Regions from separate parts of the Oceanicoccus sp. KOV_DT_Chl genome, predicted to be linked through region 1. Evidence: predicted binding sites of a transcription regulator. Region 1 holds the regulator's gene; each other region holds the start of a gene.

Region 1 (7,355 bases):
AGTGATGGCGTGCCTCAGCCTGAGCATTAAATATCTCGCACATCCAGTGACGATGTAGTGGAAGCTAGTGAGGTTAAAAACGGCCACCTATCCCCCAGAGAAATATTTTTCCTTGGTTTGTCAAAAGCGGAAGGATTCTTGCAGTAGCTCTACTAACTGCGCTGGGCGCCAATATTTTGGTGTGGCAGCGGCATTTTCATTGGCTAGCAAAGAGGCGGCTGCCTCCTGCTGAAGTAGACAAGCATTATTCATGAACGCCACTGACAGTCTTACTCAAAAGAATCAGTCGACCGGCCTGTTAAACCTTGCGCAAGGTAACCTGGGCGTACCGGTTTTACTGCTTACCATTCTCGGTATGATGACACTGCCGATCCCTCCTTTTTTATTGGATGTGTTTTTCTCTTTTAATATCGCAATTGCCATTGTGGTTATTTTGGTGGCCGCCTATGCGTTGCGCCCACTGGATTTTGCCGTGTTTCCAACCGTGTTATTGGTCTCCACTTTACTGCGTTTAGCATTGAATGTTGCCTCAACTCGAGTGGTATTGCTTGAAGGCCATCAGGGTGGTGATGCGGCGGGTAAGGTCATCCAGTCTTTCGGGGAAGTGGTGATAGGCGGTAATTACGCGGTTGGTTTGGTGGTGTTCCTGATTCTGGTGATTATCAATTTTGTGGTCGTTACCAAAGGTGCTGGTCGTATTGCGGAGGTCAGTGCGCGTTTTACCTTGGATGCCATGCCGGGTAAGCAAATGGCGATTGATGCGGATTTAAATTCTGGTTTGATCAATCAGGAAGATGCCAAAGCACGTCGAGTAGAAATTGCTAGCGAAGCAGATTTTTACGGTTCCATGGATGGTGCTAGCAAGTTTGTTCGCGGTGATGCTGTCGCCGGTATTATGATTTTGTTTATTAATATTATAGGTGGCTTGGCTATTGGTATGGTGCAGCATGAGCTGGAATTTGCCAGAGCGATGGAGGTCTATTCCTTGCTGACTATTGGCGACGGCTTAGTAGCACAAATTCCTGGGCTGTTGTTATCAACATCCGCGGCGATCATGGTCACAAGGGTCAGTAGCTCGAAAGATATGGGCGAGCAGATCAACAGCCAGATGTTTGAATCGCCTAAAGCGTTGGCGGTAACGTCAGCGATTGTTGGTTTTATGGGGGTGATTCCCGGTATGCCGCATGTCGCGTTTTTAACGCTGGCGGCCATTACCGGTGGTGCGGCGTACATGATTAGCCAGCGCAAAGAAAAGGTGGAAGTAGAGCGGGTAGCTGTTGAGCAGGCGCAGCAAGTGCAGGAGCAACAGCAACAGCAGGTGCCCAAAGTGCCTGAAATTGGTTGGGATGATGTGCAGCCAGTGGATGCCATTGGTTTGGAAGTAGGGTACCGCTTGATCCCTATGGTTGATAAAGCGCAGGGCGGTGAGCTGCTGAGCCGGATAAAAGGCATCCGCAAAAAACTGTCTCAGGATATTGGTTTTTTGATTCCTTCCGTGCACATCCGTGACAATCTTGACCTGATGCCAACGGCCTATCGCATTACATTGACCGGTGTGACTGCTGGCGGCGCCGAGATCTATCCTGATCGCGACCTGGCGATTAATCCGGGGCAGGTGTTTGGCAAGATTGATGGCATCCCTACTACTGATCCTGCCTTTGGATTAGAGGCATTATGGATAGACCCCGGTATGAAAGATCAGGCGCAAACTCTGGGCTATACCGTTGTGGATGCCAGCACCGTAGTGGCAACCCACATCAATCAGTTGCTGTTAAAACATACTCATGAATTATTGGGGCACGATGAAGTTCAGCAAATGCTGGATATGTTGGCCAAGCATGCGCCTAAATTGGTTGAGAACCTGGTGCCTGACACCGTATCCATGAATGTGATGCTGGCTGTGTTGAAAAACTTATTGATGGAGCAGGTACCGATTAGGGATCTGCGCACCATCGCCGAAGCGGTTTCTGCCAATGCCCATAAGAGTCAAGATATCGTCGCCTTAACCGGAGCGGTCAGGGTGGCGCTGCGGCGTACTATTATCCAGAGTATCTACGGTAATGAGGATGTATTACCGGCAATAGCGCTGGATCCAGCAATGGAACAGTTATTGCTTAAGTCATTACAAAACTCCCAGCAAAATGGCATTACTGACGATATTGTGTTGGAGCCGGGCTTGGCTGAGAAGATTCAAGTGGCGCTGCGCGATGCCACCCAGCGCCAGGAGTTGGCCGGTAAGCCAGCAGTGTTACTGGTATCGGCGCCACTGCGCGCGGTGATGGTCAAATTTATCAGGTATAGCTCGGTGGACATGCAGGTGCTGTCTTACGGTGAGATTCCGGATGACAAGCAGATCACCATTGAAAGTACTGTGGGTTAGTCATCTCAATAGTGAGAGCAGTTTAATAACACGCCAATAACTGGCTACGAGGTTTGAGTCATGCAAGTAAAACGTTTCGTTGCAGCCAATATGCGTTTGGCACTGGAAATGGTCCGCGAAGAGATGGGGCCGGAAGCAGTGATTCTCTCGAATAAGCGGGTGCCGGATGGGGTGGAGTTGTTGACGGCGATTGATCCTGCCGATATCCCTGAGCCAGAAAGTTCGCATTCGGTGAGTGATAATCCCTTTGAGCAAGCAATGCGTGCCAGTCAGGCTGCTGCCGATGCGGAGTCGCGCCAGCGCCCGCCGAGCAAGTTAGAGCTGGGACTGGACTTGATGCAACATCAAGCCAAAGAAAGAGCGAAGGCGCTGGCGGCAGCGATGGCAGAAAAGAATCGTCAGCAGATAGAGGCAGCGGTTAATCCTGCGGCAGTAAAGGAAGCCGCGCTAGCCGATGCTGGTCTGCAGTCCTATGCGGAACAGCAATTAGCTGCGCGGCTGGAGCTGGATGTCGATAAAGTGGAGCTGCAAGCAGTAACCCCTGAGTCGGTAGCGCCAGCCGCAGCGGATATGTCAGCAGTCCCGGTGCGCGATGAAGAGTTAATTCAGATGCGGTTTGAGCTTCAGGCAATGCGTGATTTGCTTGAGCAGCAGCTATCTACCATGGCTTGGGGTAACTACAGTCAGCAGCAGCCTGAGCGTGCAGGAATCTGGAAACGACTAAAGCGCATGGGTATTAGTGCGTCGCTGGCTGACAGCTTATTGGCAAAAGCCCAATTGCAGACTGGGAATGCTGTGCAATCGGTGCAGGTGTGGCAGGCGATGATGGCCGATCTGTGCCAGCAATTACAGGTTGAAAGTAATGATTTGGTCGATCAGGGCGGGGTATTTGCCTTTGTCGGTCCGACCGGTGCCGGTAAAACCACTACTATTGGTAAGCTCGCTGCCCGTTATGTATTGAAGCATGGTGCTGAAAATGTTGCCTTGGTAACGACTGATACCATGCGCATTGCAGCACATGAACAGTTGCGGACGTTTGGGCGGATTTTGAATCTGCCAGTAAAGATAGTCGATAAGAATAATAGTCTGGAGCGGGTGCTGCATTCGTTGCGGCATAAGAAACTGGTGCTAGTGGATACTGCTGGATTAAATAGACAGGACCCGCGCTTACGTAAACAAATGCATACGCTCAATGAACTGGGTGGCCGTTTACGGACGGTATTGGTATTGCCCACTACTAGTCAGGTTGAGGTCATCAGAGCGGCATACCATACTTACAAAACTGATAGCCTTGATCACTGCGTACTAACCAAGCTGGATGAGGCTGCCAGTTTGGGTGAGGCGATTAGTTTAGCGGTTGAACAATCACTAACGGTGGCGTATAGCACTGCCGGGCAGGCGATTCCTGATGATATCAGTTGCGGAGTGTCAAATCAGTTGGTGCGTACCGCCATCGAGCTAGCCAAGCAGGTGACTACCGATGATGAAACAATGGCCGAGGAATTGGCGGGTTTAGGGCACACTAAAGTTTCGGCACAGCGTTTGAGTGCGAATGGGTAGTTGTTGTTGAGTGAGTGGAAAGCTGGAGTTCTGAGAGTTTTTGAGCTATTAAACGGTTGTTGCAATAGCCGTTTAGTATGTGGTGGCGCGAAAGGTTAGCCTCTGGCCATGATCTAATGCTCTGTTATCATCATTCCGCTGTTTTTGATGGCTGTTAAGGAGTTAAGTATTTATACTACTTGCTGACTCATGGCTAGATGAAGTAAGTTGTTAAGTTGGTGGCTGAAGTAGTTATGGTTAAACAGTTTTTTACTTCTAGCAATACCGATAGGCTGAGCCTTTACGTTATAAATTCGGACTGTGTGCTGGCTACAAAAAAACCAGCTAACAAAATAATATCAAAATGAAAAACCGCAGCTGTAATCATAGGAGCATATCCAACAAATGAGTTCTCATCCCGTTCAAGTTATTGCAGTTACCGGCGGCAAAGGGGGAGTTGGCAAAACCAATGTCTCCATCAACTTGAGTGTGTGTTTGGCTGGGATGGGTCGCCGCGTTGCTTTGATGGATGCGGATTTAGGTTTGGCGAATATAGATGTGCTATTAGGCTTGCGGCCCAAGCAAAATCTTGAAGATGTGCTGGCGGGTCATTGCTCCCTCAATGACATTATGTTGACTGGGCCGGGTGGCATTAGAATTATTCCGGCGTCATCAGGCACTCAGCGCATGACCATGTTGGGGGCAATGGAGCATGCGGGTTTAATTCATGCCTTCAGTGAAATTAGTAATCAGATTGATGTGCTGGTGATTGACACCGCTGCCGGTATTTCCGATTCGGTGGTAAGTTTTGTTCGTGCTTCCCAGGAAATTTTAGTGGTGGTTTGCGATGAACCATCATCCATTACCGATGCCTATGCGCTGATTAAATTACTGAACAAGGATTACGGCGTTGATCGCTTTCGAGTGGTTGCCAATATGACGCGCACTACCCAAGAGGGGCGCAATCTTTTTAATAAGCTGACGCAAGTGACTGACCGTTTTCTCGATGTGACCTTACAGTACGTTGGCAATATTCCTTTCGATGAAGCGGTACGTAAGGCGGTTCAGCGCCAAAAGCCAGTTGTCGAACTTTCTCCCCGTAGCAAGGCTGCTCTGGCATATAAACAACTGGCTGAAAAAGTGGATCTTTGGCCGTTGCCTTCTACTCCGCGCGGGCATCTCGAGTTTTTTGTCGAGCGTTTGGTAGAGGGTGCAGCAGGACATCAATAATGTCCTTGTCTGAAGGGGTGGCAATGTATAACGACGTCGATAAACCATCGATGGAAGACATGGTGGAGCGCTACGCACCACTGGTCAAACGAATCGCTCATCATCTGTTGGCGAGAATGCCCTCTAGTGTTTTGGTTGAAGATCTGGTGCAGGCTGGATTGATTGGTTTGATGGAAGCTGCTCGCAATTACGACGTGTCCAAAGGAGCCAGCTTCGAAACCTATGCCGGGATTCGTATTCGTGGTGCCATGATTGATGATGTCAGGCGTGGTGATTGGGCACCGCGGTCGGTGCACCGAAATTCGCGTCGGGTTTCGGAGGCTATTCGTACTGTTGAATCGCGTTTTGGTCGTGATGCCAGTGATAATGAGGTGGCAGCTGAGTTAGGCGTAGAGCTGGATGAGTACTACAGCATTATTAAAGATTCAGCCTCGAGTAAGTTGTTTAGTTATGACGAGTTAATCAGTGGTGATGATCGTCCTGAAGAGCAACTACCCAGCTCCGCAGCAGATCCGTTGGACGGTATCCAAAGTGACGCTTTACGCAGGGGTTTGGCGGCAGCTATTGCTACCTTACCGGAGCGTGAGCGGTTGGTGTTAGCTTTGTACTACGATGAAGAATTGAACCTCAAAGAAATAGGCTTGGTGTTGGGGGTGAGTGAATCCCGTGTTAGCCAAATCCATAGTCAGGCCGCCTTGCGATTGCGAAGTCGGTTGGTCGACTGGCAATCTAACCCGCCTTCTGAGTAAACCATTCTCGCTTGCCGCTGAGCGCAATCTATACAGTTTTTTTGCCATTGGCCGATAAGCTTTAACTTAATGAGATAAATACATAATTTTTCTATGAAAATCTCGATAAAAATTGCTATAAAAGCCGTTATCTACTGGATACCCCCACAGCAGGGGCTAGACTGGATAGGTACGTCACTTTATACGTCAAAGCCTGAAATTCTCTGGAGGTAGCTTTGAACAAAGATATGAAAATTCTCATTGTTGACGATTTTTCAACAATGCGGCGAATTATCAAAAACCTATTGCGTGATTTGGGTTTTACCAATACATCGGAAGCAGATGACGGTGTCACTGCATTGCCGATGCTGCAAAATGGCAATTTTGATTTTCTGGTCACTGACTGGAATATGCCGGGCATGACCGGTATCGATTTATTGAAAGCGGTTCGTGCTGATGAGCGATTGAAGAACATGCCTATTTTGATGGTAACTGCTGAAGCCAAGCGCGATCAAATTGTTGAAGCTGCTCAAGCAGGCGTTAACGGCTATGTAGTGAAGCCATTTACCGCAGCCGTATTAAAAGAAAAGATCGATAAGATTTTCGAGCGGGTTCAGGGTTAGTCAGGCTGGGTAACAGCCGTAACCGCTAAGTCACTGACGCAAGGTAAAACAATTCCATGTTGGGAAAAGACAAAGGCACCGAACTCGACGGGGTGTGGGATGAGCTGAAAGGCCGGGCCCGCACGCTAGTCGATCGCTTAGAGGCCGGGGACTTCACCGGTGCTTCTAGTGCGATAGAGGACCTCAATGAGGCTCGCGACCGTAATATTTACCGCGAAGTAGGTAAATTAACTCGTGGTTTACATGAGGCCATCGTTAATTTCGATATTGGCGCACCTGAGATTCCAAATACTAGCGAGAGTGATGCCGCGGGTGATGTCGAGTCAAAAATGACCAATGCCCAGGATCGTCTCGATTATGTCATTAATCTTACGCAGAGTTCTGCCGATAAGACTATGGACATGGTGGAGGAGGGGATTCCGCTGGCGTCTGCAATTGGCGATAAGGCTGTGGCTTTACGCGAGGATTGGGGGCGTTTACTGCGTCGCGAGATGGACCCTGAAGAGTTTCGGGATTTATACCGGCGTATTGATGAATATTTAGCATTCTCAACAGATTCATCGACTCAGCTTAGTGACAAGTTGAATACGATTCTGTTGGCGCAGGATTTTCAGGACTTAACTGGCCAGGTGATCAAAAAAGTTATTAGCTTGGTACAGGAGGTTGAGGAGCGTCTGGTCGAGTTGATGCGAGTGGCTGGGCAAGTAGAAGAATTAACCGGAATTGTTAGGAAAGCCGAAGTTGCCAAAACGGAAGATGTGTCAGCTGAAAGTAAAGATGTAACTGCAGAGGGGCCACAGATTAATGCGGAACAGCGCAATGATGTGGTGTCAGGACAGGATGATGTGGATGATT
Region 2 (7,355 bases), on a different contig from region 1:
CCGCACATCGGTATTAATGGTTTTATTGCCACCGACGCGTTCAAAACTACGTTCCTGTAAAACACGCAGAATTTTCACCTGCATATCTAGCGGCATATCACCAATTTCATCAAGAAACAAAGTGCCGCCCTGAGCCATTTCAAAACGACCGGCACGACTGGTTACCGCACCAGTAAAAGCGCCCTTCTCATGACCAAACAATTCACTTTCAAGTAACTCGCGAGGAATCGCGCCACAGTTCACTGGCACAAAAGGCATATCACGGCGATTAGAGTTGTAGTGTAAAGTACGAGCAACCACTTCTTTACCCGTACCAGACTCGCCGGTAATCAACACGGTGACATCTTTATCCGCTACCTGCGCCATCATTTCACGCACTTTTTGCAATTCGCGACTGGTCCCCACTAATGAGCGAAACAGCTGAACATCGCGCTGCTGTACCCGACCGGCATTGATATCATACTGCTCACGATAGACCTGCGCACGATGCAAGGAATCCATAAATTTATTGTAACTGGGGGGAAATTCTAATTGCGCGATGACTTTGTGGCGTAAATCAATATCTGAAACCTGCTCCAGATCATGCTCACCGATTAAGATAATGGGACAAGACTTATCCCATTGCTGAGCGTCATTTAAGCGCTGCTCCAAACTGGCAGCAGACTCGCCAAACACTAACGACCTGACCTGACGAGAATTTTCCTTAGCCGCACTGTCCGCACTTAGCTCAAGCCACTCGCCAGCAGAGTAGGTAACCGGGTTATCACCCAAAAAATCCAAAATGACCTTAGCATCATGACGACGCTGGGCATTATCGTCGATAACGATAATGTTATTATCTTCCCACATAGAGAGTCAGCCTTTAGTCAAATTGCCCGCAGTTGGGCAACATCAAATTGACGATTATTAGTATACGTTAATTAATTATTCAGCCAGTAGATTGACAATACTTCCTCAATCCCCAAAAAGCACCTAAGGCTGGTCAAATTTATGACGCAAAGTTTAAGTTAACCGGAGGGTGTTAGCAATTAAAATGACGCTTAAATAATGAATGAGTGAAATGGAGGCCTGGACCTAGCCAGCACTGGAAAGCGAAGAAGAATCCCTTGCACGTAACCAATCACTAATATCATCTGCCGCCATCGGCCGACAATAATAGTAACCCTGGACCTCATCGCACTTTAACTGCCGAATCACCTCCAACTCCACCTCAGTCTCAACGCCTTCGGCAACTACATTGAAGTTCAAACCATGCGATAAATTAGACACCGCAGATACAATCGCTGCTTTATCGGAATTAATCGTAATATCCTGTACAAAGCAGCGATCAATTTTAATCGTATCAATGGGGAAACGGGTAATGTAACTCAGCGAAGAGTAGCCTGTACCGAAATCATCCAGCGCAATAGAAACACCCCGGCCCCGCAGCTCCGCGATGACATTTTCAGTATTGGGGTCCGACATTAATACACCTTCGGTAATTTCTAACTCCAAATTACGCTCACTTAACCCGCTTCGCGCTAATGCGCCTTCTACAACTTCCAGTAGGTTTCCCTCTTTAAACTGGCGGGCTGCGACATTGACCGCCACTCTTACATCAACCAACCCCATTTCTAACCAACGCTTATTCTGCACACATGCGGTTTCCAATACCCATTGCCCAATATCTACAATTTGGCCAGTCTCTTCCGCAACGGTAATAAATTGATCGGGAGGAATTAAACCTTTCACTGGGTGAATCCAGCGAATCAAAGCCTCAAAGCCTTTAACCGAAGCATCTTTAGTCGAAATTTTGGGCTGATAAAATAGTTGAAACTCGCCGTTTTGTAAGGCCTTACGCAAATCACTCTGAATAGATAAATGAGTGGATACCTTGGCAACCAGATCACCACTGTACTCACGCACTTCATTGCGCCCCTGCATCTTGGCCTCATGCAGTGCCAGGTCAGCTTTTTGCAGCAACCCTTCTGCCGTACTACCACCAGACTCAGAATAAGCGATACCAATACTACCAGTAACAAATAACTCCTGACCGCGATAGATAAAGGGCTGCTGAAAAGAATCTTTTATTCTGGCCGCAAGCCGCTCGACATCACCACTCCTTCTATCCACCGATCCCAGCACAACAATAAAAGTATCGGCAGCCAATCTGGCCACCATATCTTTAGAGAAATCATCCAGTGACGCTTCTGTCGATAATGATAAACGTTCCAATAATTGACTGGCGTCTGCACAATGAATTAACTCACGTAATCGCTCAGAGACTTTTTGTAAAACTGAATCACCCGCACTGTGTCCCATGGAATTATTGACTCGATTAAACAAGTCCAAATCCAGCGACAGCAATGCAGTGCCCCTGCCACTCATATGCGCACGCGGAATAACCTGCTCCAAAAATTTCTCAAGCAATGAACGATTGGACAAACCTGTTAATCGATCACAATAAGCCAGACTCAAAATTTCGCGCTCAGATTCTTTGCGCTCGGTAACATCAATACTGATACCTAATAAATGGGTTGTCCCTGCGCCTTCATCACGCATCACCGTAATGTGAACCTCTAAATAACACTCAGTTCCGTCATCAAAGACGATACGGTGCTCCACTCTAGTCTCTTTAAGCTCTCTAATAGCGGTAGTTAACGTTTCAAATAAATACTGCCTATCATCAGGATGACAACGCTCCATCAACACTGAGGTATCATGCTCATCGTACTCACCCTGCAAACGATATAGCCTGAACATCTCTTCAGAAATTTTGAACCGGTTTCTATCAACATCCAATTCCCAATGGCCCAACTTTGCCACTTGCTGCGCACTGGCCAGGGACTGCTGACTCATACGCAGTTGATCCATAATCAAACGCGCACGCAGCAAATACCGGATGCGATGTACTAATAAGGAATGATTGATTGGCTTAGTGAAAAAGTCTGTAGCGCCAACTTCATAGGCGCGGTTGATTGAGCTAACATCATCCAGACCGGTTAACATAATGACCGGGATATAAGCGCCCTTGGGATGAGCGCGCAAATGCTCGCATACATCAAAGCCATCGATATCCGGCAGCAGGGCATCCAGTAAAATAAGGTCAGGCTGGTAATCAATCACCGTCTCCAGCACCACCTCACCACAATCAACCGCAATCACTTCAAAATTGGCATTGCGCAGAATTTTACCCACTAGCTGACGCTCGACAGGGTTATCTTCCACTACCAGAATAATTGGCTGCTCTTGCGATTTCTCTATGGGTTCCAAACTTTGGCCTTCCCCCTACTCCGCTACATAAATCGATTATAGCTGACACACCAAATCAATAAGGCTTTAACCCGGATTTTAATCCGCGCAGCCTGCCGAATTAATTCATTGGCGACACAACCTACCGACTTGCAGCCAATGTATATAACGCCCAACCTATTCACGATAGCTGAGAGTAATCTGCGATGCCAGCAATGATTAAACTCAACTAGCACCTGCCCAAGCCCCAAATCAGACCAGATAACAATCAACGCTTCAAAGACACACATTTGAAACTGACAAAAATAAGGCCGGAAACCCGGCCCTAAGTAAACATTTCTCTTACAACTCATCAGGAATGTTATGCAGCTGCCTCGGCAATACCGTCCCAACCCGACTTAACAGTCCGCATTAATGCCATTACCTCATCAATGATAACTTCACTACTAGATAAATTGGCCTCAAGAACTCGGCGCTGCATATAGTCATAGAGATCATCGAGATTTGTCGCAATTTCACCCTCAACATCCTTATTTAGACTATCGCGCAAGCCACTAAGAATGGTAATCGCCTTGCCGCAAGCCACCCCTTTATCGGCCAAGGCCTTGCGCTGCATTGCACCCTTAGCTTCTGCCAGACGCTGCAACACACCTTCCATCAACATTTGGATTAAACGGTGGGGAGAGGCACCTTCGACACCGGCATTGACATTTACTTGCTGATATTGAGCTAAACCTTTATTCATCATAACCATGCTTCCCGAGTGATTTAATACCTTACTCGTCAATATATCGGTCAACCATGCTATTCCTTTAGCCACAATTCAAGTTTTTTATTACTCAAACGATATCTGTAAGTAACTGATTACTTATACATTTATAGAGGCACGCCGTTAAAACCATAAGACCGATTATAGCGACAATTCATAACAATAAGTTCTATATAAAAAAGCTAAAGATACTATCAACTGGGCCGATAGCCTAATCGAAGACAATGAAACGATGTGGATTTCACATCTAAACCAACGCTCCAACATAGGCTGAGCCTTCAGACGGAGCCAAGGAGAAATAGCAATGCCACAAGTTATTAATACCAATGTTGCGTCCTTGAACGCTCAGCGGAACCTGGATAAGTCGCAAGGGGCCCTACAAACCTCGCTACAGCGCCTTTCTTCAGGTTTACGTATCAACTCAGCGAAAGACGATGCGGCAGGTCTAGCCATCGTTGACCGTTTCACGTCTCAGATCCGAGGCCTAAACCAGGCAGCTCGTAACGCTTCCGACGGTATCTCTATATCGCAGGTTGCTGAAGGGGCGATGGCTGAGTCTACCAACATCCTCCAGCGGATGCGGGAACTGGCGATCCAGTCAGCTAACGGCTCTAACTCCGCCGATGACCGCGCCAACCTTAACAAAGAGGTTGTGCAGCTGCAGGCGGAATTAACCCGTATTGCAGACACCACCCGATTCGGTACCCAGAAGCTACTTGACGGTTCTTTCGGTTCGCAAAGCTTCCAGGTGGGTGCTAATGCCAACGAAACAATCGATGTGGATTTGACTCAAAGCTTTACGGCAGCCTCACTAGGTACCGAAAGCATTAATGGTAGTGCCGCAGTTACCATTTCCGGTACAGTTTCTGTCGCCGGTCTAGGTACCACTGCAGCAGGTATCACCAGTACTGACACCTTGACTATTATTGGTGTTGCAACTGCTAGTGTTACACTCGCCGCCACTGATAGTGCCAAAACTATCGCAGCAGCAATCAATACTGCGTACGATACTGCTACAGGCCAAACTGGTGTTGGTGCTGGCGCTACTGCCGGTACTGCTTCAGCTACTATTACTTTTGCTGCAGCTACAGGTACGGCAGCAAATACAATCAACCTCACAGTCGCAGGTGATGTTGTTTCAGTCGCAATTGGTACCGCCTCAGCCACAGCATCACAGGTCGCAGTTCTGGTATTTGACCAACTGGATGCAATGTCTAATGGCACCACAGCCACCATTAACTCCGCTGCTGGTACCATCACCCTGGTTGATGCTGACGGTGACAATATTGCGATAACAGCAAGTTTTGCTTCAGCAGCCACTAGCATTGACTTAGGCGGCGGCCTTATTGCAAGTACCGGCGTTTCGGCTACAGCAACCGCCACTGGTACAGTGACTTATGCTACTGCAGCTCAAAGCATTAGCAGCACCGAGTCCGGCATAGCCTCACTAGCCGTAAGCGGCACCGGTGACTTCACCGCTACCGACTTAACTTTAGCAGCCACCTTTGCCACTACCGGCGTTGGCATTGCAGTAGGCAACAGTATCGCTGATGTTGATATATCAACAGTATCCGGTGCACAAAGTGCCATTGCTGTTACCGATGACGCAATATCAACCATCGATAACGCCCGAGCCGATTTAGGTGCGATTCAAAACCGCCTTGAATCAACGATTTCGAACTTGACCAGTATCTCCGAGAACGTATCCGCTGCGCGGTCACGGGTTCAGGATGCTGACTTTGCATCGGAAACGGCGAGCTTGACCCGGAACCAGATTCTGCAGCAAGCAGGTATCTCGGTACTGTCGCAGGCTAACTCATTACCACAGCAGGTATTATCACTGCTACAGTAATCTTAGAAACTGGTATACTCAGCCCCTTAAGAGCATTTTTTAAGGGGCGATATGCCAAACCAATGTGAAGGTAATCAACCATGCTTAACGACATTGTTAACAGTGGTTTACAGCCAACGGTAAAGGCCAGGGAAAATGTTGCAAAACCTTCCCAAGCCCAAGCTGAAAAGGCTCAACCTGAACAGGAAGTTGTAGAACCAACGACAGCAGAACTCCAGTCAGCCGTCAGCAAACTTAATGATTATGTTCAAAATGTACAAAGAACTCTATCATTCAGCGTTGAGGAAAATACCGGAACTACCGTTGTCCAAGTCTACGATTCTGAGACGGAAGAACTGATTCGACAAATACCTGCGGAAGAAACTATTAAGTTAGCGGCCTCGATTGAGGCACAAAACGCCACCCTGCTCCTTAAAGAACAGGCCTAGGCAAGCAACAGCAAGGGAGGCACTAGCCTCCCTTTTTCCCATCAAGCTGTTTATTTGGGAAAGAAGAGGTATCCCCACCATGGCACGATATATGCTCTTATTCCCTTTATTCACTAACGGTGTCAAACTCCTGATGATCCAATCAGAGAACTCAGGCACTGCAACTTTGCGAATGGGTAATTAATAATGGCATCTATAACATCAGTTGGCGTTGGTTCTGGTCTTGATCTTGAAGATCTAATCACCAATATCGTAGAAGCTGAACGCGCTCCTACAGAAGCTCGGCTGAACATCCAGGAGGCCGAAACACAAGGCAGCATCTCCGCATTTGGTAGCTTGAAAAGCACTTTATCAGCGTTCCAAGATACCCTTAGCGGTTTAACTGATAGCGCTAACTTCTCCAGCCGCAAAGCGACTTCAGGAAACACTGAGTCATTTACTGCTACATCCGACTCAAGCGCCGAGATTGCCAATTATAATATCGCCGTGCTGAGCCTGGCCTCAGCCAGCAAAGTCGCCACCAACGGCAGCTTTGTCGACCCTGACGCCACAGTCGGTGAGGGCACACTAACCTTAGGCTTTGTCGATGGCGATAGCTTTGATATCGCCGTGGCAGCCACTGACTCTATTAGCGACATACGCGACGCTATCAATAACGCCACTGACAATACGGGTATTACCGCAAGCCTGCTCACCGTCGACGCAGGTTTAAATGACGGCAGCACCATCACGGAACTGGTTCTTACTTCAACCAGTACCGGTGAAGCCAATCAAATTACCATCAGCGTCGACGATACCGGCGATGCTGACGACACCAATGACAGCGGATTATCACTATTTTACTTTGATGGCAGCGATCCGGATGCTGTGAGCAATCAACTCACCAATAAAAATACCGCTCAAGACGCCAGCATTACCGTTGACGGTTTCACCGCCTACAGCGCAAGCAATGTTTTCGATAGCGTGATTGATGGTATTTCTATTACTGCGGTAACTGCTGATGAAAACCCATCAGATCCGACCAGCGCAGTGCTTAATGTAGCGATTGATACCGCAGGGGTGCAAAAGGAAATCA
Region 3 (7,355 bases), on a different contig from region 1:
GCCATCCCCGATCACCGCTACAGTTTTTCGATCAAGCTGCTGGTGCTTGGCGGCAATCGCCATGCCCAGTGCTGCGCTGATGCTGGTACTGGAGTGGCCGACACCAAAGGTATCGTAGTCGCTTTCACCGCGTTTGGGGAATGCCGATAAACCATCTTGCTGGCGCATGCTGTGCATTTGTTCGCGTCGGCCGGTCAGGATTTTGTGCGGGTAGCCTTGATGGCCAACATCCCACACCAGTCGATCTTCAGGGGTGTTATAAACGTAATGCAAAGCCACGGTGAGCTCAACGACACCTAAGCCCGCGCCAAAGTGGCCACCGGTCTGGCCGACGGTATAGAGCAGGAATTCGCGCAGCTCATTGACCAGTTGCGGCAGTTGCTGTTCATCGAGTTCCCGCAGCTGTGCCGTTTCGTCGATGTTATCGAGCAGTGGCGTGTTGGGACGTGAGCGCGGTATTTCGTTGAACATAGGGTCTTTTACAGGGTCCGATTTGGTCTGCTCGCAGAAGGGCTAACGGGCAATGGCGGAATTGTAACGTAAAGTATTGTTATTTACTTGCTTTTGTCGATGCCGATTGCCGCTGTTAATGACTGCGATTAATGATGTATTGGGACAGTGCGCGCAAAGGGTCAGCCCCACTGCCAAAGGCCTGCAGGGCGTCGAGGGCTTGTTGGTGTAGGTCCTGTGCCAATGCTTTCGCCTGTTGAAGCCCTAGTAGTGCCGGGTAGGTAGGTTTATTGAGGGCAATATCGGCACCTTGGGTTTTGCCAAGGGTATCGGTATCACTCTCGATATCGAGAATATCGTCCTGTACCTGAAAGGATAGGCCGATGGCCTCGCCATAGCGGTCCAGAGCGGTCAGTTGTTGGCTGTCAGCTGCAGCCAGCGTAGCTCCCATCGCTATGGCGGCACGTATCAATGCGCCGGTTTTCAGGCGGTGAATGGTTTCCAAATGAGCTATATCGATGTGCTGGTTAACGGCTCTCAAATCAATGGCTTGTCCGCCGACCATGCCTTGCTGTCCTGAGGCCTTGGCCAACAGCCTGACCAATTGCAGCGCTATTGCTGGCTCGCAATCCTCCAGTTCTGTCAGCAGCTCAAAGGCGCGTGACTGTAAAGCATCGCCGGCTAAAATGGCGGTGGCCTCATCAAAGGCCTTGTGGCAGGTAGGTTGGCCACGACGCAGGTCATCGTCATCCATCGCGGGTAAATCGTCGTGAATTAGTGAGTAGGCGTGGATCATTTCCAGCGCGCAGGCGGCGCGATCCAGGTTGCTGGCCAACGTTGGTGAGGCACCGCCGACGGCATTGGCTGCGGCATAGACTAACAATGGTCGGACTCGTTTGCCGCCGTTCAGTAAGCTGTAGCTGATGGCTTGTTGTAAACGTTCTAAATAGGCGCTGCTATCGACAGTGGCGTAGGGGGAGTCAAAACTGCCGGTGTATTTTACCAGTGCCAGATTAATACGTTGGGTAGATTGTTGCCGGTATTGGTCGAAGGCGTTGCTGTCACTCATTCCTGCAGGTCTTCCTCGGCATCGAGGGCGACGGTTTTGAGTTTGCCGTTTTCAGCGATCAGCATTTGCACTTTTTGTTCTGCCTGGGTGAGTGCGGATTGGCACTCGCGGGTCAACTTAATGCCTTGCTCAAAGGCTTTCAGGGATTCTTCCAGAGACAGGTCACCATTTTCCATATCTTCAACCAGCTCTTCTAGCTGGTCGAGCGCTTCTTCAAAGTCGACACCTTTTTTGGCCTTGACCATGTAAATTCTCCGAGGATTTATCGCCCTTTTGACAGGCGCTACAATGCCGGCAACGTTAACCGAGCGCATGGGGTGGGTCAATGCTTACTGGCTATTTAGCGGCTTTTCTCCGGCAGCTGGCACTAAAGTCCGCCGAGTTAAGGCCGCTATCCTATAGAGATGTTTATTCCTTGTGCAATTGCGCAAAAAAGACTTTGTTTAAGTGTTATTAACCCCGCATAAGTTAGGTGCTTGCAACTGATAGCAGCTAGACTGTAAGCAACGGAAAATACCGTTTTTGCGAATGTGTATTTAAAATGTTCCAGCCAGTAAATCATTCAGGAGTCAGGTAGTGGATCTAGCAACCCTCATCGGTATGATTGGCGCTATGGCCATCATCATCACAGCGATGGTGCTCAGTGGCGGCGTCGGTATGTTCGTCGATATTCCTTCAGTGCTTATTGTTATTGTCGGCAGTATTTTTGTGGTCATGGCCAAGTTTGGTTTGGGTCAGTTTTTGGGTGCGGGTAAAGTTGCGGCCAAAGCCTTTATGTTCAAGGTAGAAGATCCAGCTGAGATTATTGATGAAATTGTCGGTTTGGCTGATGAGGCTCGTAAAGGCGGTTTGCTGGCGTTGGAGGGTAAAGAGTTAAGTAGTGATTTTTTGCAAGGCGGTATTCAGTTGTTGGTAGATGGCCACGACCCTGATGTGGTTAAGACACTGTTATCGAAAGATAAAGATAAAGCGGTTGAGCGTCACTCGAGTGGCGCAGATATTTTTGCGGCATTAGGGGATGTTGCCCCGGCGATGGGGATGATCGGGACTCTGGTCGGCTTGGTAGCAATGCTATCCAATATGGATGACCCTAAGTCCATCGGCCCGGCGATGGCAGTAGCACTATTAACGACATTGTATGGTGCGATGCTGGCTAATATGGTTGCGATTCCTATTTCCGACAAGCTCAGTATTCGTCGCGCTGAAGAAGAGATGAGTAAAAGCTTAATCATTGATGCGCTACTGGCCATTCAAGGTGGGCAAAATCCACGGGTGATTGACTCCATGTTGCGTAACTACTTACCGGAAAGTAAGCGGGCCAAAGCCGATGAGTAAGCCTGTCGGTGAGATGGTTGTGTAATCGCTTATGAGTGATGACGAAAACAATTGCCCTGAATGTCCGCCCCCGGGTTCCCCTGGCTGGATGGGTACCTTCGCCGACTTAATGTCGCTGTTGATGTGTTTCTTCGTTTTGTTGTTATCGTTTTCAGAAATGGATGCAATGAAATTCAAACGGTTGGCGGGTTCGATGGCGCAGGCGTTTGGTGTGCAAAACAAATTGGATGTTAAAGACCCTCCCAAAGGTACCAGTATTATTGCTCAGGAATTTAGTCCCGGCCGTCCCGAGCCAACGCCCATCAGCGAAATTTATCAGCACACTGACGATTTAACTGAATTGTCTTTAGAAGTGAACGACTCTAAAGAATACGATATCGAGGCCGGTATTGAAGGTCAGGAAGGTGGTGCGCCTGAGAAGCCTGAAGAGGTTGATGAGCAGGCCGTGATTGAAAAAATCGAAGAAATGATTAAACAAACGCAGCAGGATGCGCGAGAAATTGCCGAGGCTTTACAGGAACAAATTGCCAAAGGTGAAGTGGAAATAGAAACACAGGGGCGGCAGATTATTGTCCGTATTCGCGAGCGCGGATCCTTCGCTTCAGGTTCGGCCGAACTGACCGGGAATTATTTGCCGCTGTTGCAAGAGATGCGTGATGTGCTGGCAACGAAAGAAGGGTCTATTGCTATCCAGGGGCACACCGATGATATTCCGATAAACACTTCCCGCTTTCGCTCTAATTGGGAGTTGTCCACCAGTCGTGCAGTGTCAGTTGCCCATGCAATTTTTGATGGCGGCATTCTCAATCCGAATCGGGTCGAAGTCAGTGGCTTTGCCGATACCAAACCGCTGGCCAGTAACGAAACCGCTGAAGGGCGGTCTAAAAATCGTCGCGTTGAAATTGTTATACAGCAGGGCTTGGGTGGTCAGGCAATGAAACAGGGATTACAAGAATTAAAACGAAAGGACCCGGTGTTTTTTGAGTCGCTGGAGTTGCAAGACGAGGATGAAGGTCCGGCTTTTAAGCTCGATAAGAGTGATATTTTTTAATGTTATCCCTGAGATAAGTATTCCACATTATGATTGAAGAGCGACGCCGTTTTTTTCGGATTGAAGATTTTATGGGGGTTGCTTGCCGTCACTTGGGCGAGCAGGAAGCTAAAGTATTTTCCCGTCAACGCCGTGAGCAAGCTGGGCAATTTGATTTTGCCTCAAATTTTGATAATCGAATCCAGACTTTAGTTGATGCTTGTAAAATTCAGTCGCCGCTGGCTGCTGAATTAATTGACTTGATGAATAAGAAATTAAATTTTGTTATTCAGCAGTTGGATGTGGATTCGAGCTTGCTGCATCAAGTTGTGTTTACCCAGCGAATGGTCAGTGTCAGTGCTTGCGGCATGGGCTTTATGTACGAGCAGGCCTTACAGAAAAATACGTTTTTGCAATTAGATCTACAGTTATTACCATCTAAGCTGCAACTGGTCACATTGGCAAAAGTAATTGAGTGCAATGTATTATCTGCAAACGAGATAACGGATAATAAAACGCATTTCGTGCGTTTGGAGTTTCTTGAAATGAACAGTAATGATCAGGAGTTGTTAATTCAGCATATTGTTAAACGCCAATCAGGCCAAATCAAACAGCGTCGCGATGATAGTTAAATTCGTTGGGCCTAATTCGTCTTCTTGTAATAACAGTATCGATAACATCTAGTAATACTGGTGGGCTAGGTCTATAGTCATTGGTATCATCTGTTTATGATTAATCCATCCGTAAAGGATCAGCTTCTCTAAACTTGTTTAACACTGTATCGATTGATTCAGCGGCTGAAAGCAGGAGACGGGCTTGTGCAAATACTGCGTTTAAACAAAGCGGGTCAACCCATCGAGTGGTTACACTGGCAGGATGCGGTGTGTTTGTATTCCAGAGATTTGGTATGTTGGAGTTTGGGTGAGCCCATTTTTCGGATTCGCGGCGGCTTTAATCGCCATTTGTGTCAACAAACTCAGGTGGATTTGCCCAGCATTATTGCTTGTGGTGGTGATCAGTTGGCCAGACCTAAAGCTAAGCCGCCACTGAGTAACCGCGCCTTGTTTGAGCGTGATAATTATCAGTGTTTATACTGCGGGCATTTTTTTGAGGGTGCGCGGCTTACCCGCGACCATATTATTCCCCGCTCCAAAGGTGGTAAGGATGTCTGGGAAAATGTAGTGGCTGCTTGTCGACGTTGTAATCAATATAAGAGTAACCGCAGTTTGCATGAAACACAGATGGAATTGCTGGCTTTACCTTATCGGCCTAACCCCGCAGAGTATTTGGCACTAGTGAATAGTCGGAGGATATTGCCGGAACAAGCGGATTTTTTAAGTAAACAATTTTCATCGAATTGTCGTTGGCAGATGCCTGCGGTGGCATAGCTGTTATTCTATTAACTTTACTGTAGGACGTATTATGTGGCCCGCCTTTGTAATTGCTCTATTTGCCGGTTTTTTAATTGGTTATTTGTTCAGGAAAGTATTTTTTCGCGATGCTATTGTTATCAAACAATTGGATCGAGAATTAACAGAAGCTAGCGAGGCTTTAGAACAGGCAAGGTCAACGCAAAAATTATTAGAGCAGGAAAATGCCGATTTAAAATATCAGCTAGGGGAAGAAAAAAAATCCCGAGCCTACGCTGAAAGTAAATACGATCAAAGCCAGGATCCTAATTAATTTTCTGCTTGTTATTCTGCAATGTCTCCATCTTCTTTGGCCGCAGGGTTAGCTTCAGTTGCGGTGTTGTTGAGTTTCTTGATGCTAGTGGCCAGCTCTGATACTAACTCTGCACTTACCGCCCCTTTTATGGTGGCCGCAATGTTGCCCTCGGCATCCAGTAGCACCACTGTGGGCAGCTCGTTTAGAGGTAGTGACGCGCTATCGGCAAAACTTTGCAAGTCGTCAACAAACAACACTCCCGAATGGTCTGTGCTAACAGTGCCTTCATAAACGTCTGCCATGGCATTGCTGATAATGCCTTTGACAAAAAAGGGTGGGCTTTTCATGACCGGAAAGTGGTATGCGCTTATGGTGTTATCAAGTACGTTAGCCGCAACCAATTCTTTGTGCCAGGCAATTAATTGTTGTTGTTGTAATGTGCCATTTTCGCGATCGCTGCTCATGGCTAAAAATAATAAGCTTAGCGGCTTGCCTTGAATATCGTCAGGAAATAAAAACTTCTCGTCGTCAAAGGTTTTGCTTTTGATGCTGGGGAAGTCGGCTTGGGCGCCAAGGCTGCATAGAAGAAAAAGAAAGCCAAGCAAATGGGTTATAGTTGTGCGGCGCATAGATTGAGTTCCGTTGTGTCGGGGCTAGGTTATTAGGGTTTTACGTTAGCACAAACGTTTTAGATCTACTAAAAAGGGGCGCATGGCCCTTTGATTATTACTAATGATGATTATTCGATGTATTGTGCACCGAGTATTTCATCACCTTCTTCCCAGGTTAGAGTGCCGTGGGTCATATACTTCTCTTTTTGTGATTCCAAAAATTGCCAGGTACAGACCTGGGTGTAGTTATCATCTACTACCGCTTCACGTGACCACAGTTTGTATGACTCGGCGTAGCTGTGGCGAGTAGAATATAAATAGCGGCCATAGCTAAAACCATTACCAAACATATCGGGCCATGAAATTGATGGCTATTGCTGGTGCGGGTGCGCATGGCAGTCCATTTGCGGTTAATCACCCCTTCGACTTCAATGGTTTGCTCGGAATGAATCAGATTGATTGGCTTGTGATGGATAGTCACCTTGTTATGGCCGATTAATTCCTGTTGATCATTATAGACTTCAAATTCGCCAGTAAATTTACCTTCATTCTTAACCGGTAGATTGTAGGCTTTGCGGCCTAGTTTCTTTTCCTGGGCTAAAAAATCCGCGACTTTTTTCTGAGTAGCAGGATTGGTTTTGTGATCCTGGGTGACACAATAGATACCGTTAAAAACACCGACCAGAGTATCCCCTTCAAACAGCTGCGAAGAGTAAACTTGAATGCCTAAGTCTGGCACTACGTGGTTCATGGTACGAAGACCTACATTCCAGCCGGGGAAAAGTAATTGGAATCTACCAATAAACCGAACGGCGACCGGAACCTATAAAATCGGGGCCGGTATAGATGCGGTCTTGATCGGAATCGATAACGCCAAAGTTGAAGCGTGTCTTTAAATCAAAGCGTGTCATTAGCGGACCAACGGCATCAAAGTCGGTGTCCATCCAATAGGTGGTGCGGCCATCCTTGAATTCGCTAGCGCGGGTTACGTTGTTATAACCCACGTGAGTACCGTCGGCTTCAAATAGCGATGGGTAGCCGTGCCATTCGCCGGTGATGGCTTGTTGCCAGTTGCTGGGTTTTTTATCGTCTGCCATGTTTTTATACCTTAATTATCCGTTTGCTCTTATTAAGCTGTTACATATCAATCGCACGAGGTAATTGGCGGTTGCCACCCCACAGTGTAGTGACCAGA
Region 4 (7,355 bases), on a different contig from region 1:
AGAAAATTCAGGCTCTCTTTACTGCCGTCTACCAGAATGCGCAACGGTTGGTCATTGGTTGGGTAGCTGCCACAACTTTCACCTACGCCGCAAATAAAACTATCATTATCAATGTCCGAACCGGCAACTACCACGTACTCGCCGTAGGGAATGTTATTGAAGTTGTATTCGTATTCGCCATCACTAACATCGACATTCAGTTGCGCAACAAAGTCATAGTTATCGGCATCGAGTAATAACACATAGAGAAAGCCTGCATCAGAACTGATAGTGCCGCTGGTTTGAACGGTCATGGCCACCGGGATGTTGAGTTCTGTAGCGTTATCCAGTGAAAATTCAATATTGCCGCTGTAGGTGGCATCACCAAAGCCGCTGCGGTTTACGGTAAGTTGATAGTTGTCTCCTCCAAGGTCAGTGATGGTCAGCCAGGGTAGTGATTCGCTAACACTTACGATAGCAGGAGGGTTGCTCCCAATACCTTCCAGGCTGAGTTCCCGAGAGTTACTGGTGCTGCCAAAATCAATGCGGTTGGGTGACGCTAACAGGCTACCTGTGGCGCTACCGCCAGCAAGTAATTGCGCCTGTTGCACAGACTTCAGTGCGTCAATAAGACCATAGCCAAATGAGTTATCTCGACCGCTGCTGCCGATATCCGTGCTCAGCTGGCCATTCTGCAGGCTGCTGATAAATTCTGCGCTGCTGAGATTTGGGTGTACTGCTTTCATTAATGCGGCAACACCGCTGACATGCGGAGCAGCCATTGACGTGCCTTCATAGAGTGCGTAGCCATCGTTGCCGCTGCTATTTATAAAGGTGCTCAAAATGCCATCTTTATTACCGTCACCATTGCGGTCAATACTGGCATCGCCACCGGGTGCGGCAACATCAATAAAACTGCCAAAGTTGGAGTAAGGCGCGAGATTATTATTAGGGTCAACCGCGCTGACTGAAATGACATTGTCATAGCTGGCGGGTAATTGGGGGTTGCCGTGCTTTCATTGCCCGCGGCGGCAATAACAATAATACCTGCGCTATTTAATTGATTATATAAGTTCTGCTCGGATTGGCTAAACCGCTGCCGCCAAGACTCAGGTTAATGATGCTGGCTGCTTGTGCTGGCAAAGTATTACTATCGTTACTGAGGCCGGCAGCATAGCGAACCCCTTGGATGACGTCATAGCTGCTACCACCACCTTGGCCCAGCACCCGGATAGGCATAAGCTTTGCCCCCAAGCTACCCCGCTAACACCGCGATTGTTATTGCTGGCTGCGGCAACTGTGCCGGCAACATGGGTGCCATGCCAGGAATCAGGAACACTGCCATCGCCATCACCGGGGTCGTTCGGGTCGTTATCAATACCGTTACCATCATTGCTGGCAGTGGTACTGCGAATAAAGTCGTAACCACTGACCAGTTGGCCAGCTAAATCGTCATGATCCAGTACCACGCCGGTATCAACAATCGCGACTATAACATTGCCGGTTGCTGGTGTGCCGGTGGTGATGTCCCATGCTTGAGGTAGATTGATTTGCGGGTAATGCCACTGGATTGGGTAGAGAGGATCATTGGGGGTGCGAAACGCGCTGACACGGTAATTGGGCTCGGCGTATTCCACATCACTTTGGCGGTTAAGTTGTTTGATTTTTTTCAGTGTGGCTAGCAGTGCTTGATTTTTTTGTTGAAATGGAGGGCTGCTTGCTTGGTTGTTGTAGCTGGCGCTAACGGCGTTGGTCTCGGTAGCAAACGTTAACAGGCTAGGGCGGTTTTGAGTGGCGGCAGCGGTTGCACCATTAGCAACGTTATTCGCCTTAGCGACGGTGTTAGATGGTTTCATTTTGACAATGGCTTGGCCGGGAATAATGTTGGCTGGTTGGCCGTAGGCTGCTCTGCCAGAGGCCAATGAGCTGTTGCCGATTGCTAAAATGTATTTGCTGATGCCGGCATAGGCGTTGACGGCAATAAGGTATTCACCATCAGCAGGAGCGCTGACGGATTCAAATTCAGTATATGAAGTGGAGCTTGCTACGATGTCGAGGTCGTTTTCGAGTAGGAATAAATCAAGGTCATTTTCTTCATCATCAGCGGGATTGAAGTCAGCAATTTGTAATGAAACAAACTGACCGGCAGTTAAGTAGACGGAATAGATATCGTCCTCATCAATCTCACTTTGGTAATTGCTACCATCAAGTGATTCTGACGCTGGGACGCGTTTGCAAAACCATTGAGTACCACCGGATTGGGCAGTGGCTGTGGTACGTCACCCAGGTTGTTGGTTTCAAATAACAAGCCTAGCTGGGCTTTGCTCTGTCGCGATGGGTCGTTGACGTCAATGTCAACAACGGTATTGCTGGCGGCGTTGATAGTCCCGCCGACAGAAAAAGTAGTGGCGACACTGGCAGTGTCGGTATCCCCGGAGCTGTCGGTGACTATCAGCGTGGCAGTGTAGGGCTGTAAGTTCTCGATATCATAAGTGTGGGTAACCACAGCGCCAGTAGCGGTGCTGCCATCGCCAAAATTCCACTGGTAGCTTTCAATAACGGGTTGGCCGTCGGTGGTGCCGGTTACTTGTGAGGCGCTGCCGTCAAAAGTGATTTCCGCAATAGCCGCTTGTTCGGTGCGTGACAAACTGATATCTGCCACTACATTGCTGACTGGTACTGGTGGAGTGGCTGGTGTGCTACTACTTCCACCGCCACCCCACAGCTAGCCAGTACGCAGCAGAGGCACAGATAAATTGATAGTTTATGAACGGGTGTGAGGGAGCAAAACTGAGCGGGCATAGTCGAGGTCTGTACAGCTGGTTGAACGCATGACTATAAGGGATTGAGATGATCGAGAAAAGACGTGTTAACGCATAAAACAGACATTGGCTTATGCCAATACCTGTTTATTAGCTGGCGGGGTGATTCAGGCGCTGGTGATACTGCGGCCAGTGCTGCGGTTTTGGGCATCCCTTTATTAGTGTACAGCTTGGGCTGGTGAGTATTGCCGCGTAATAAGTCCAGAATTTGGCCGACCACTAAACGGGTGCGCTTGGCGATGCGCTCATTGACTTCATTGAGCTCCTGGCATTGTGACCATTGTTCGCCCAGTTTGCGCCAGGCTTTGGCTACCAGTGGTGCATGTTCTTCGGCGGCATCCAAGGTGCTGCTTTCATCAATAAAGCCGGCCTCAAGTAGCAGTTTTTGTCTGGTCTGGGAGTGGCTTTCCAGCTGCTTAAGTAGCTGCTGCTTTTGGCCGATCAGCTTTTGGAATAAGTCGTAATCACGCTGTTCCAGCGAGGCACGTTCCTGCTGTAAGACTTCCAGTAATTGCGTGGTGGTGGGTAGGTCCAGTTTGAAGGTGTCTTCAAGTTCGGACCATAGTGCTTGATATGGGGCCATAGCTGTCTACCTCTGATCGCTCATCTATTTCTAGTGGATGGTGCTGTTCTGTAATGCTGTTGATCAGTAAGTTGGTTTGTACTTACTAATCGTTCAGGGCGCTCTATTTGCCAAAGAGCGCGTCTGAACTTAAAATTTTGTCGGCTAACACCAGGTCATCCACCTGATATTCACCGCGTTCCAGCATGGCCTTGATTTTCTCGGCACGCTCGATATTGACCTCGGGCAGGCTGTTCACCTTATCCGCCAGGCTTTGCAGTGATTTCGCTTCGCTGCTGAGTTGCACATCGTCTGCAGCAGGGGCGACTGATTCACTGCCAGGGGTGCTGGATTCAGTGGGCTTAGCGGTATTTTTACCGCTTTGTTCAGTTTTCGCTTGGGGGCCGGAAAAACCTCCTAAGCCGTTGATATCTCTAACCATTTTTTACATCCATTAGTGTGGTGACAAGCACCGTTAGGCAAATTTCAGAACGATCAGTGTATGTATCGGCAAAGCCGCTGCTAACTTTAGCATATTTCAGCTTTCAACTAGTGCTTTCAATGGCTGCTCTAGAGCGCTCAAAGGGGCTATTTACATATTGATGGTTACCTGCCCGGGGGCACTGACTTTTGCTTCAACCACACGTTTTGATTGATTGTTTCGTACACTAATTTGTTGCCCTAAATAACCGTCCATCAGCGCTTCACCAGAAATTTTCACCATTAAACCGCTGCTTTGAGCGGTCATTTGCACCATTTCGCCCTTTTTGACGACAAGTGGTGGATTGATGTAACTGGCGATAACGACGTTGTCGGCTCGCAGATTACGGCTGGCTTCCATATTCAGCACTTCGTCAAGACTGATGAAATAGCTGCCATTCAATCGGCTGGTATCGACTTCGCGCATTTCTACATGTTCTGCGCTAATGCGGGCACCTCTGGGTACTGGCATTACGGCCGTGACAACCGAGCGGAATAAGCTCACTTTGGCTTGAATGTATAGGGACCATGGCCGACCATCGGGGCAGCTGATCTTCAGGTTTATGTTACCTATCGTGTTGCGTGACTTTAGTTTAGCGTCAAGGGGGCTAGGGCAGTCAGCCATCGCCAGACGTGGATCCAGTGGATTTATTTGATACTCAATACGCACCGCATCATCGTAGAAGGCTTGTAGTTCCACGATGTGGAGCTGCAAAAACTGGTCGGCACGATCTTCAATAGTTTTACTGCCCACGGCTGCAGAGGCCTGTGGGCCAAATAGGCTTAGCGAAAGGCTTAAAAGTAGTAAAAAACTACGAACTCTCATTATCTTGACCTATGCTCTAAGTAGTTGGCGGTACGGCTTAGCACCGTGCGCTGCTTGCACTTTAAGTGTTTATGATTAAATAGTTACTGTCTGGTGCCGATAGACTAATATCGGGTCATGGCGACGATAAACTGTCGGTTATCTATCTGGTAGTTAATCAAAGCAATAACTATGCCCAGTATAGGTATTGCAGGCTGTGGGTTAGGTAATGACTAGTTCGCTGTGGCGGCTTTGCCGTTGCCACAGATATGAATTGATTTAGGAGATAGCTATGGCGGGCGTTCTTGAGAGCGTGAATCAACGAACTCAGTTGGTGGGTGAAAACCGCCTTGAGTTGTTATTGTTCAGGTTGGCAGGCGAGCAAATATACGGGATTAACGTCTTTAAGGTTAAAGAGGTTTTGCAGTGTCCCAAGCTCACCATGATGCCCCAGAGTAGCCCTGTCGTTAGAGGTATTGCCCACATTCGTGGTGGCACTATTTCAATCTTGGATTTGAGCCTGGCTACCGGTCAGCAGGCGTTAGACGATATCGAAAATCGCTTTGTCATTATCACTGAATACAATAGCGCTACACAGGGTTTTCTGGTGCAAGGGGTTGAGCGTATTATCAATATGAACTGGGGGGATATTCATCCACCACCCAAGGGTTCAGGCACTGAGCACTATTTAACCGCGGTGACGGAAGTTGACGGAAAGATGGTTGAAATAATCGATGTAGAAAAAATCTTATCGGAAGTTTCACCGATGCATGAAGAAATATCTGAGGATATTTTAACGGAGGAAGCTACTCAGGCCGCGGCGGCTATGCACGTACTTATTGTGGATGACTCAGGTATCGCCCGTAAACAGATCAAACGCTGTGTAGAAACAGTAGGTGTAGAAACCACACTATTGAATGATGGTCGTCAGGCATTGAATTATTTATTGGAGTTAGCCGACGCCGGTGAAAATGTCGCCGAGAAATTTTTAGTCATGATATCCGATATCGAAATGCCCGAGATGGATGGCTACACTTTAACCGCTGCTGTTAGAAGCGATCCACGCCTAGCTAATTTACATGTGGTTTTACACACATCGCTTAGTGGTGTGTTTAATCAGGCGATGGTGAAAAAAGTCGGCGCGGATAATTTTTTAGCGAAATTTAATCCCGATCAGTTAGCCACAATGGTAACCGATCGAATTAAAGCCGTTGGTGGTTAATCGGCTGAATATAGGCTGATTTACCTATATCAGCCGTAAGTTAATAATGATAGATTAGCGCCCGCTTGAGGGGTCCGGTTATAGTCTGGACAACTAAGTTTAAATTTACTGTCGCTACTACTCGGGTCAGTCAATTCAATGGGTTTTAGAAGTCTAAATTTCGATAGTTTAGACCAGCATTCGATCATCTGATTCAGGGCCGCCAATGGTTGCTAGTTCACCAGCAGATTACAAAATATTTCGAGATTTTCTTGAGGATGCTTGCGGCATTATTCTCGGAGAAAATAAACAGTACCTGGTTTCCAGCCGACTGAATAAATTAATGGCTGAGAAACAGATAGCTAGCCTGACTGAGCTGGTGCAGTGCATGCAACAGATTTCTCAACGCAGTTTGAAAGAAGCTGTGGTTGATGCGATGACCACCAATGAAACATTATGGTTTCGCGATTCTCACCCGTTTACTATTTTTAAAGACCGGCTATTGCCTGAGTTTCAAAAAGACAGCAAAGGCACTATTCGGGTTTGGTCTGCAGCCTGTTCTTCAGGGCAAGAACCCTATTCGCTGAGTATGTTAGTGGAAGAGTTTCGCAACTCCGGTAGGGGGGGCTGAAGCATCCGGTTGAATTTGTGGCCACCGACCTTTCCAAGTCAATGTTGGAGCAGTGTAAAAAAGCCGAGTACGATGGGCTTTCATTGGGACGTGGTTTGAGCAAGGAGCGATTAAGCCGTTTTTTCGAACCGGTTAGCGGTGATGTCTATCGGGTGAAATCCGATATTCGTCGAGCAGTACGTTTTCAGGCCTTGAATTTAATGGATAGTTTCTTGTCCCTGGGTAAGTTTGATGTTGTCTTCTGCAGAAACGTGTTGATCTATTTTTCACCGGATTTAAAGGTTGATATCCTGCGCCGTATTCATGGCACATTAAAACCGGGTGGCTATCTGATCCTTGGCGCCTCTGAAGGTTTATCGGGTGTTGGTGAGTTTTATGAGATGGTGCAATGTAACCCCGGTATTATCTATCGTGCCAAGTGATAATCCTAGATGCTAGATGCTAGATGCTAGATGCTAGATGCTAGGTTTAGCTGGTGGCAAAGGTGGTTGCCACTCTTGCCGCTGTGATTAAATAGGGCGGAATCCATTTGCCGCTTTTCCCTTCTGTATATTATTAAATCCTTTAAAATCAATGTCTTGAAAGTCTGGCACAGCCTTTGCTATATCCCTGTTGAGATTCTTTAAATCAGCAAGGTGTGCAACAGCAGATGGCTATTAACTTTCAATCCGCATTAGGTATTCACGAAAAAGCACTGCATGTCCGTGCCAAGCGTGCAGAGATACTGGCTAATAACCTGGTCAATACCGATACGCCTAACTTCAAAGCACGGGATATGGATTTTAAATCGGTATTAAAAGGCCAGATGGTCAATACCCCCGGCAGCACCCGCATCGTCGCCACCAATAGTCGTCACATCGGCGGCTCGAATAACC

Evidence for each region. The regulator FliA, encoded in region 1, starts transcription of late flagellar genes. The targets are predictions, from matches to a motif close to TAAAGTTATNNNNNNNNCGGCCGATANCC.
Region 2: a site for FliA is predicted at 4,018-4,046, ahead of fliS (flagellar export chaperone FliS). Genes of this name have one in related genera too.
Region 3: a site for FliA is predicted at 1,888-1,916, ahead of pomA (flagellar motor protein PomA). Genes of this name have one in related genera too.
Region 4: a site for FliA is predicted at 4,746-4,774, ahead of UNITIG_RS19425 (chemotaxis protein CheV). Genes of this name have one in related genera too.

Annotation. Positions count from the first base shown of each region.
Region 1 is NZ_FQLF01000007.1:192,569-199,923, reverse strand. It holds partial or broken gene flhB (flagellar biosynthesis protein FlhB) at 1-30, shown strand, start outside; gene UNITIG_RS25275 (hypothetical protein) at 121-252, opposite strand; gene flhA (flagellar biosynthesis protein FlhA) at 251-2,380, shown strand; gene flhF (flagellar biosynthesis protein FlhF) at 2,441-3,940, shown strand; gene UNITIG_RS22105 (MinD/ParA family protein) at 4,325-5,149, shown strand; gene UNITIG_RS22100 (RNA polymerase sigma factor FliA) at 5,173-5,898, shown strand; gene cheY (chemotaxis response regulator CheY) at 6,114-6,500, shown strand; gene UNITIG_RS22090 (protein phosphatase CheZ) at 6,557-7,355, shown strand, end outside.
Region 2 is NZ_FQLF01000005.1:365,960-373,314, forward strand. It holds gene UNITIG_RS19035 (sigma-54 dependent transcriptional regulator) at 1-849, opposite strand, end outside; gene UNITIG_RS19040 (bifunctional diguanylate cyclase/phosphodiesterase) at 1,075-3,252, opposite strand; gene fliS (flagellar export chaperone FliS) at 3,593-3,979, opposite strand; gene UNITIG_RS19055 (flagellin) at 4,305-5,852, shown strand; gene UNITIG_RS19060 (flagellar protein FlaG) at 5,933-6,280, shown strand; gene fliD (flagellar filament capping protein FliD) at 6,467-7,355, shown strand, end outside.
Region 3 is NZ_FQLF01000002.1:2,330,549-2,337,903, forward strand. It holds gene dxs (1-deoxy-D-xylulose-5-phosphate synthase) at 1-471, opposite strand, end outside; gene UNITIG_RS14790 (polyprenyl synthetase family protein) at 587-1,519, opposite strand; gene UNITIG_RS14795 (exodeoxyribonuclease VII small subunit) at 1,516-1,764, opposite strand; gene pomA (flagellar motor protein PomA) at 2,096-2,854, shown strand; gene UNITIG_RS14805 (flagellar motor protein MotB) at 2,886-3,905, shown strand; gene UNITIG_RS14810 (PilZ domain-containing protein) at 3,935-4,516, shown strand; gene UNITIG_RS14815 (HNH endonuclease) at 4,703-5,272, shown strand; gene UNITIG_RS14820 (hypothetical protein) at 5,307-5,567, shown strand; gene UNITIG_RS14825 (hypothetical protein) at 5,579-6,178, opposite strand; gene UNITIG_RS24430 (hypothetical protein) at 6,417-6,911, opposite strand; gene UNITIG_RS24435 (hypothetical protein) at 6,955-7,257, opposite strand; gene UNITIG_RS14835 (hypothetical protein) at 7,298-7,355, opposite strand, start outside.
Region 4 is NZ_FQLF01000005.1:441,254-448,608, reverse strand. It holds gene UNITIG_RS25215 (S8 family serine peptidase) at 1-953, opposite strand, end outside; partial or broken gene UNITIG_RS25210 (S8 family serine peptidase) at 1,036-1,835, opposite strand; gene UNITIG_RS19445 (PKD domain-containing protein) at 2,129-2,641, opposite strand; gene UNITIG_RS19440 (flagella synthesis protein FlgN) at 2,815-3,384, opposite strand; gene flgM (flagellar biosynthesis anti-sigma factor FlgM) at 3,488-3,805, opposite strand; gene flgA (flagellar basal body P-ring formation chaperone FlgA) at 3,956-4,669, opposite strand; gene UNITIG_RS19425 (chemotaxis protein CheV) at 4,941-5,870, shown strand; gene UNITIG_RS25340 (CheR family methyltransferase) at 6,076-6,480, shown strand; gene UNITIG_RS25335 (protein-glutamate O-methyltransferase CheR) at 6,498-6,902, shown strand; gene flgB (flagellar basal body rod protein FlgB) at 7,130-7,355, shown strand, end outside.